Regions from separate parts of the Sulfuriflexus mobilis genome, predicted to be linked through region 1. Evidence: predicted binding sites of a transcription regulator. Region 1 holds the regulator's gene; the other holds the start of a gene.
The links. The regulator sigma-54, encoded in region 1, starts transcription at its own class of promoters, with help from an activator protein. The targets are predictions, from matches to a motif close to TGGCANGNTNCNTGCTT.
Positions count from the first base shown of each region.

Region 1 (3,724 bases):
GCGCCCACTTTCAGCAACGTCCGGACAACAAACCTGATGACGTCATCGCCGAGGGTCGCGAGCTGTTTTACGACGCTGTCAAGGAGATCCTGATCGTACGCCGTGAGGGTGAGGTCATTCAGGGTGGTGATGTCTTCCAGGGTGAGCACATTGTTTATGATACCCGACGCGACTTGGTTGAGGCGCGCGGCGGCGGTGAGGACGGCAAAAAAGGCCGTGTACAAATGATCCTGCAACCGAGTAAAAAAGACCCGAAAAAATGAGTGCCCTGCGTGCAGAAAAACTCTTCAAGACCTATCGTTCTCGCAACGTCGTCAATGATGTCTCGATGCACATCAACAGTGGTGAGGTCGTCGGCCTGCTAGGCCCGAATGGCGCCGGCAAGACCACCAGCTTTTATATGATGGTAGGGCTGATCTCGGCCGATGCCGGGCATATCTATCTCGACGATACCGACATCAGCCACTTCCCGATGCACCGCCGTGCCCGACTCGGCATCGGCTACCTGCCTCAAGAAGCCTCGGTATTCCGTAAGCTCAGTGTCGAGGACAACATCCGCGCCATCCTCGAATCGATGCCGGGCCTGTCGGCGGAGCAAATCGAAACCGAGACCGAGGAATTGTTGCGTGAACTGCATATCTCGCACATCCGCGACAGCCTCGGCATGAGCCTGTCCGGTGGTGAACGCCGCCGGGTTGAGATCGCCCGCGCCCTGGCCACGCGTCCGGATTTTATCCTCCTCGACGAGCCGTTTGCCGGCGTCGACCCGCTCTCAGTCGTGGACATCAATTCAATTATCAATCACTTACGTGAGCTCGGCATCGGCGTATTAATAACCGACCATAATGTTCGGGAAACCCTCGGTATCTGTGAGCGTGCCTACATTATGAATGCCGGGGCGATCATCGCCGAGGGTGACCCGGAAAGCCTGCTCGCCGACAAGCAGGTGCGTGAGGTCTATCTTGGCCAACATTTCACCCTCTGATGTCAATTTTATCCTGTACTGGCACGAATGTTGCGCTAGAATATTAGTTAGGTAACACGTCTGCCTTTAATGAAAGATCCGAACCGCACATGAAGCAGTCCATCCAGCTTCGTCTGGGCCAGAACCTGACCATGACTCCGCAGTTGCAACAAGCCATCCGGCTGTTGCAATTGTCTTCGCTGGAGCTGAGTTCAGAGATCCAGGAGGCCCTCGACAGCAACCCCATGCTTGAGATCGCCGAGGGTGAGGAAGGCGCTGACAGCAGCCAGGAAGAACACGGCAAGGACAAGGAAAAACCCTCTGCCAAGGATGACATTGCCGCAGCCGACACCGACAAGGCCATGCAACAGGCCGATATCCCCGATGACCTGCCGGTCGATACCGCTTGGGATGACATTTATGAACCGAGTTACCAATCCAGCGGCCCGGCCAGCTCCGAGTTCAGCCAGCGTGATTTCGACATCAACAGTGATGACGAGGAGGGCCTGCATGACCACCTGATGTGGCAGATGCGCATGAGCCCGTTTTCCGATACCGACATGACGGTTGCCACCTCGATCATCGACGCGATCGGCGAAGACGGTTACCTTGAGAGCAGTACTGAGGAACTTCTCGAAAGCCTGCAGGACGAACTGCCCGAACTCGAACTTGACGAGGTCGAGGCCGTATTAAGACAAGTACAGAACTTTGACCCGCCAGGTGTCGCCACACGTGACCTTGGCGAGTGCATGCTCATGCAGCTACGTCAGTTTTCCCCGGAGACAGCATGGCGTGAACAAGCCATGCAGATGGTCAGTGAACACCTCGAGCTGCTGGCCGCGCATGATTACCCGCAATTGATGCGTCGTATGAAGCTTAACGAAGAGGACATGCAACAGGTCATCACCCTGATACGTTCACTGAACCCGCGTCCCGGCAGCCACCTTTCCAGCCAACGTACCGAATATATCGTACCCGATGTCTATGTCCGTAAGCACAAGGGCGTGTGGCGTGTGGAACTGAATCCGGATGTTGCACCCAAGCTACGTATTAATGACCTCTACGCTGGCATGATCCGCCGTGCCGACAACAGCCAGGATAACAACTTTCTCAAGGATAACCTGCAAGAGGCCCGCTGGTTACTAAAAAGCCTGCAAAGCCGCAACGAGACCCTGCTCAAGGTCGCCACCTGTATTGTTGAACACCAGCGCGGTTTTCTTGAGCACGGTGAAGAGGCCATGAAGCCACTGGTGCTGCACGATGTCGCTGAGGCCGTGGAGATGCATGAATCAACCATCTCCCGTGTTACCACACGCAAATATATGCATACCCCGCGTGGCATCTTTGAGCTGAAATACTTTTTCTCCAGCCATGTCAGTACCGCCAGCGGCGGCGAGTGTTCATCCACCGCTATCCGCGCCCTGATCAAAAAACTGATCGCGGCTGAAGAACCGAAGAAACCCCTGAGTGATAACAAGATCGCTTCACTCCTGGAACAACAGGGCATAAACGTGGCCCGACGCACCGTCGCAAAATACCGCGAGGCCATGTCGATCCCGCCTTCCAACGAACGTAAACGGCTGATGTAATCATGCACCAGCCTCAACCCAGAGGAGCACTACTATGCAAATCGACCTCACTGGACATCACATCGACATCACCGATTCTATGCGTGATTATGTGAACAGCAAGTTCGAACGACTTGAACGACACTTCGATAACGTCACGAACACGCACGTTATTCTGACTGTGGAAAAACTCCGTCAGAAGGCCGAAGCCACCGTGCACGTTACCGGTCACAAGTTGTTTGCTGAATCAGTCGATGAAGACATGTACGCTGCGATCGATTCACTGGTCGATAAGCTTGATCGCCAGATTATCAAGCATAAGGAAAAAACCACCGACCATCATCGTTCTGAAGGTGGCCTGAAAAACCAGGAGTTTCAGGAAATCCCTGAATAACCCCTTATTAAAAACCTTAATAGTAAATCTATAATATGAATATCAGCGATATACTTTCACCGGAGCGCATTAGCTGTGCAGCCACTCCGGCAAGTAAAAAACGTGCACTGGAGGAAGTCGGCGCACTGATGCTGAATGCCGATGCCAGTCTTACCCAGGGCGAGATCTTTGATAGCCTGCTATCACGTGAACGCCTGGGTAGTACTGGCCTTGGCCATGGCGTTGCCATTCCGCACGGGCGTATCCAGAGCGGCGACAAGACCATCGGTGCATTCATGCAGCTCCGCGAGGGCATCGACTTTGATGCCATAGATGGCCAGCCGGTAGACCTGGTCTTCGGCTTGCTGGTGCCAGAGGCCTCTACCGATGAACACCTGAAGATCCTCTCGCAACTGGCACAAATGTTCAGCGATACGGCTTACTGTGAAAAATTGCGGCACGCCACCAGCAATGAAGAAATCTACACACTTCTAACACACTGGCAGGCCGCCACAGACTGACATGACTGAAAACATCTCTGTCAAATCCCTGTTCGATACCCATCGCAATAAACTGGCACTTGTGCATGTTGCCGGGAGTAATGGCGAAGATCGTCATATTCATTTCGATGGGCCGCAAATCACGGACGAAGATGACCGGGATGTCTCCTACGTCGGGCACCTGAACTTTATTCACCCACACCGTATTCAAATCATCGGTTACCGTGAAATAGAATACTTTATGCGCCTGTCGCAACAGGGCAGGCATGAGTCACTCAACCGCCTCTACGAGGGCAACCCGCTTTGCATCATCATTGCC
Region 1 is NZ_AP018725.1:642,123-645,846, reverse strand. It holds gene lptA (lipopolysaccharide transport periplasmic protein LptA) at 1-263, shown strand, start outside; gene lptB (LPS export ABC transporter ATP-binding protein) at 260-985, shown strand; gene EL386_RS03315 (RNA polymerase factor sigma-54) at 1,075-2,553, shown strand; gene hpf (ribosome hibernation-promoting factor, HPF/YfiA family) at 2,588-2,926, shown strand; gene ptsN (PTS IIA-like nitrogen regulatory protein PtsN) at 2,962-3,426, shown strand; gene hprK (HPr(Ser) kinase/phosphatase) at 3,428-3,724, shown strand, end outside.

Region 2 (3,724 bases), 630 kb from region 1:
TCGTAGGTCACAGCCTTTTTATCAGCCTCATTAGTCGTCGGGAATGCAGGCGGGATGATCACCGGCGTATAGGTATGCAGCGGCGGCAGTTTGAGTTCCTTGCCATCAGCACAGGGTTCATCGGTATAGACGGTATTACCCTCGGCATCCTTGCACTTATACAGCTTCGCCAGTACCGGTTGTGCAAACACGGCCAGCAAACAGAATACGATGATTTTGCGCATAAGGGTCTCTCTCCTGCCCTGAGCATAGCCAAGTCTGTGACAGTACTCAATATTTTATCTGGCTACGCGGTCACGTTTTCACATAAAAAAAACGCCTCCCGAGTGGGAGGCGTTTTCAGTATGGCTGATAACCGACTTTACAGGCTGTAATACATATCGAACTCAACCGGGTGCGTGGTCATACGCATACGGGTGACTTCTTCCATCTTCAGCTTGATGTAGCTATCGATCACGTCATCGGTGAATACACCGCCTGCCTTGAGGAAGTCACGATCCTGATCCAGGGCATCCAGTGCCTGATCAAATGAGTGACAAACCTGTGGGATCTGGGCCTCTTCTTCCGGCGGCAGGTCATACAGGTCCTTGTCCATGGCATCGCCCGGGTGGATCTTATTCTGAATACCATCAAGGCCGGCCATGAGCATGGCAGAGAAGGCCAGGTAGGGGTTGGCCGTTGAATCCGGGAAACGCACTTCAATACGGCGGCCCTTCGGGTTAGACACGAATGGGATACGAATCGAAGCAGAACGGTTGCGGGCAGAATAAGCCAGCATAACCGGGGCTTCAAAGCCCGGAACCAGACGCTTGTAAGAGTTGGTTGAGGCATTGGTAAAGGCGTTCAGGGCCTTGGCATGCTTGATGATACCGCCAATGTAGTAAAGGGCGATGTCAGACAGGCCACCGTACTTGTTACCCGTGAACAGGTTCTTACCAGCCTTGGCAATCGACATATGCACATGCATACCACTGCCGTTATCACCAACGAGTGGCTTCGGCATGAAGGTCGCTGTCTTGCCATAGGCATGGGCGACGTTCTGGATGACATACTTGAGAACCTGGACTTCGTCGGCCTTGGCCACCAGCGAATTAAAGCCAACACCAATTTCACACTGGCCGGCTGTTGCCACTTCGTGGTGATGCACTTCTACGGTTTGGCCGACATCTTCCAGGGCCAGACACATGGCAGAACGCATGTCCTGCAGGGAATCGACGGGCGGAACCGGGAAGTAACCCCCCTTCATGCCAGGACGATGACCGATGTTACCGTCTTCGTAGACACGCTCGGAGTTCCACTCGGCTTCTTCAGAATCGATCTTGCAGAAGGAACCGCTCATGTCGGCGCCCCAGCGAACGTCATCAAACACAAAGAATTCGTTTTCAGGACCAAAGAAGGCGTTATCGCCGATCTTGGTTGATGCCAGATAGGCCTCGGCACGCTTGGCGATGGAGCGTGGATCACGCTCATAACCCTGCATGGTGGCGGGTTCGAGGATGTCACAACGGATGATCATGGTTGGCTCATCCATGAACGGGTCCATAAATGCGGTGGTCACGTCCGGCATCAGGATCATGTCTGACTCGTTAATGCCCTTCCAGCCGGAAATCGATGAACCATCAAACATCTTGCCTTCTTTGAAAAAGCCCGCATCAATTTGTGAAGCCGGTAAACTAACGTGCTGCTCCTTACCGCGTGTATCTGTGAAACGCATGTCAACGAATGCGACATCGTTGTCTTTCATCATCTTGTTAACTTTTGCTACGGACATTTTGTCTCCTCCGAAATCAACCGATTGTCCTGAACGAGTGTTTGTCGCCTTAGGGTTAGGCCTTAGCTTTGCCGGGCGACGCTATTAAACTTGGTATCACCTTAGTGCATGAACCATGCCACAAGATAACCCACTGAATTCATTAAAATTTACTATAAAAATACTAATAAAAACCCGTACATATGCACCGTACTGGTGCGATACCCCACAAAGCGCACCATACTAGTGCGCTTTATACAAAGGCGACCCTCACCTCTGCAATATCTTTATCGTTGCCCGCTGCGTCTTGCAGGCGCTGAACCAATGGCCCAGCCGCAGCGATCTCACTTAACACCGCCAGGGGTAGCTCTACCTCCAGGTGGATCTTGCCATTCAGGTAATGCAGGTCAGCAACCGTCAGCTGTTGCGCCTCAGGGATGCCGGCCCAGTACTGTTGCAGGCGGGCCATTATCTGCCCTCTATCGGGTAAATGGCAACAGGGCGTAGCAAGTTCATCGTCTTCCGGGTCGATATGCACCATGACATCCGTGACCTCCTCGATATCCTCGATCACCTGCTGACGAACCATTTCGCTGATCTGGTGCCCTTCTGAGACACTGAGTTTCGGCATTACCTGGATGTGGACATCAACCAGCGCATCGGGTCCCATGCGCCGGGTGCGCAGCATGTGCAGGGCCTCGACACCCCCCACGCCCTTGATGGACTCACGGATCTTCTCGACACGCTCTTCATCCAGTGCCGTATCGATTAATTCACGGATACTGTGCCAGGCCAGATCCCAGCCGATCTTGGTAATCATGAAGGCCACACCGATGGCGGCAATCGCATCAAGATAATCCAGGCCGGACATCGCACCCAGCACACCCACAAACACAATAATCGAAGAGATTGCATCGGAGCGACTGTGCCAGGCATTGGCGCGCAACAGACGCGAGCGCAGCTTGCGCGCGACATGCATGGTGTAATGATAAATCGCCTCTTTGGCAACGACCGAGATAGCTGCAACCAGTAATGCCAACCAGCCCGGCTGTAATAAGGTATCGGGTGCAAACAGGCGCCGCACGGCATCCCAACCGATGCCGATTGATACGAGTATGAGTGCCACACCCAGCACCACGGTCATTACGGTTTCTATACGGCCATGCCCATAGGGGTGTTCGTCATCGGCATCGCGGCTGGCATGCTTGGCCGCAAACAAGACCATAAAGTCGGTGGCGAGATCTGACAGCGAATGGATGCCATCGGCGATCAGGGCCTGCGAATGTGCAATAGAGCCAACGACGATCTTGGCCACGCCCAGCAGCAAGTCGACAACGCTACCGATCAGCGTGACCTTGCGAACTTCCCTGTAACGCACATCCTGCGGGTTCATGTCTTCAACATGTGAATGAGCCATTTAGTCTTGTTCTCCGACACGCACGGTAATGATGACTTCGCCTTTTTGTTCTTTAGTCTCGATCACTTCATGACCATTAATACGGCACCAGGCCGGGATATCGTTGAGTGCGCCAGGATCGGTGCAAAATACTTCGAGCGTATCGCCCGGTTGCAGTTCGGCAACACGATCCTGCGTACGTATCACCGGCATCGGGCACATCAAGCGGTGCGCATCGAGTGTATAGTGGGCCATTTTAGGCTGTTATTACCTTATATATGCCATGCCGGAGGGATCTCACTCTGCGGCATGGGTACTACCTCCAGGATTTTCGCGACACCGTCTTTACTGGTGTATTCAAGCGCAACCTTCTCTGCATCGCGACCCTGACTATAGCGTGCCGCGATACGGGCGGCGAACTCAATATCCTCAGCCGTTAACTCACCATCGAGTAATACCAGTGGCCCGGCATGGCTAGTGGGTTTCAAACTGGCAAAGCTCTTGCGATAACCAGAAAGAAAATTATTCTCACCTTCTTCACGGCCGATGATCAACTTGAAGTGCGGACGTGGACGAAT
Region 2 is NZ_AP018725.1:11,821-15,544, reverse strand. It holds gene EL386_RS00070 (DUF4124 domain-containing protein) at 1-224, opposite strand, end outside; gene glnA (glutamate--ammonia ligase) at 362-1,771, opposite strand; gene EL386_RS00060 (cation diffusion facilitator family transporter) at 2,004-3,167, opposite strand; gene EL386_RS00055 (sulfurtransferase TusA family protein) at 3,168-3,401, opposite strand; gene EL386_RS00050 (tRNA (5-methylaminomethyl-2-thiouridylate)-methyltransferase) at 3,419-3,724, opposite strand, start outside.
Region 2: a site for sigma-54 is predicted at 1,876-1,892, ahead of glnA (glutamate--ammonia ligase). Genes of this name have one in related genera too.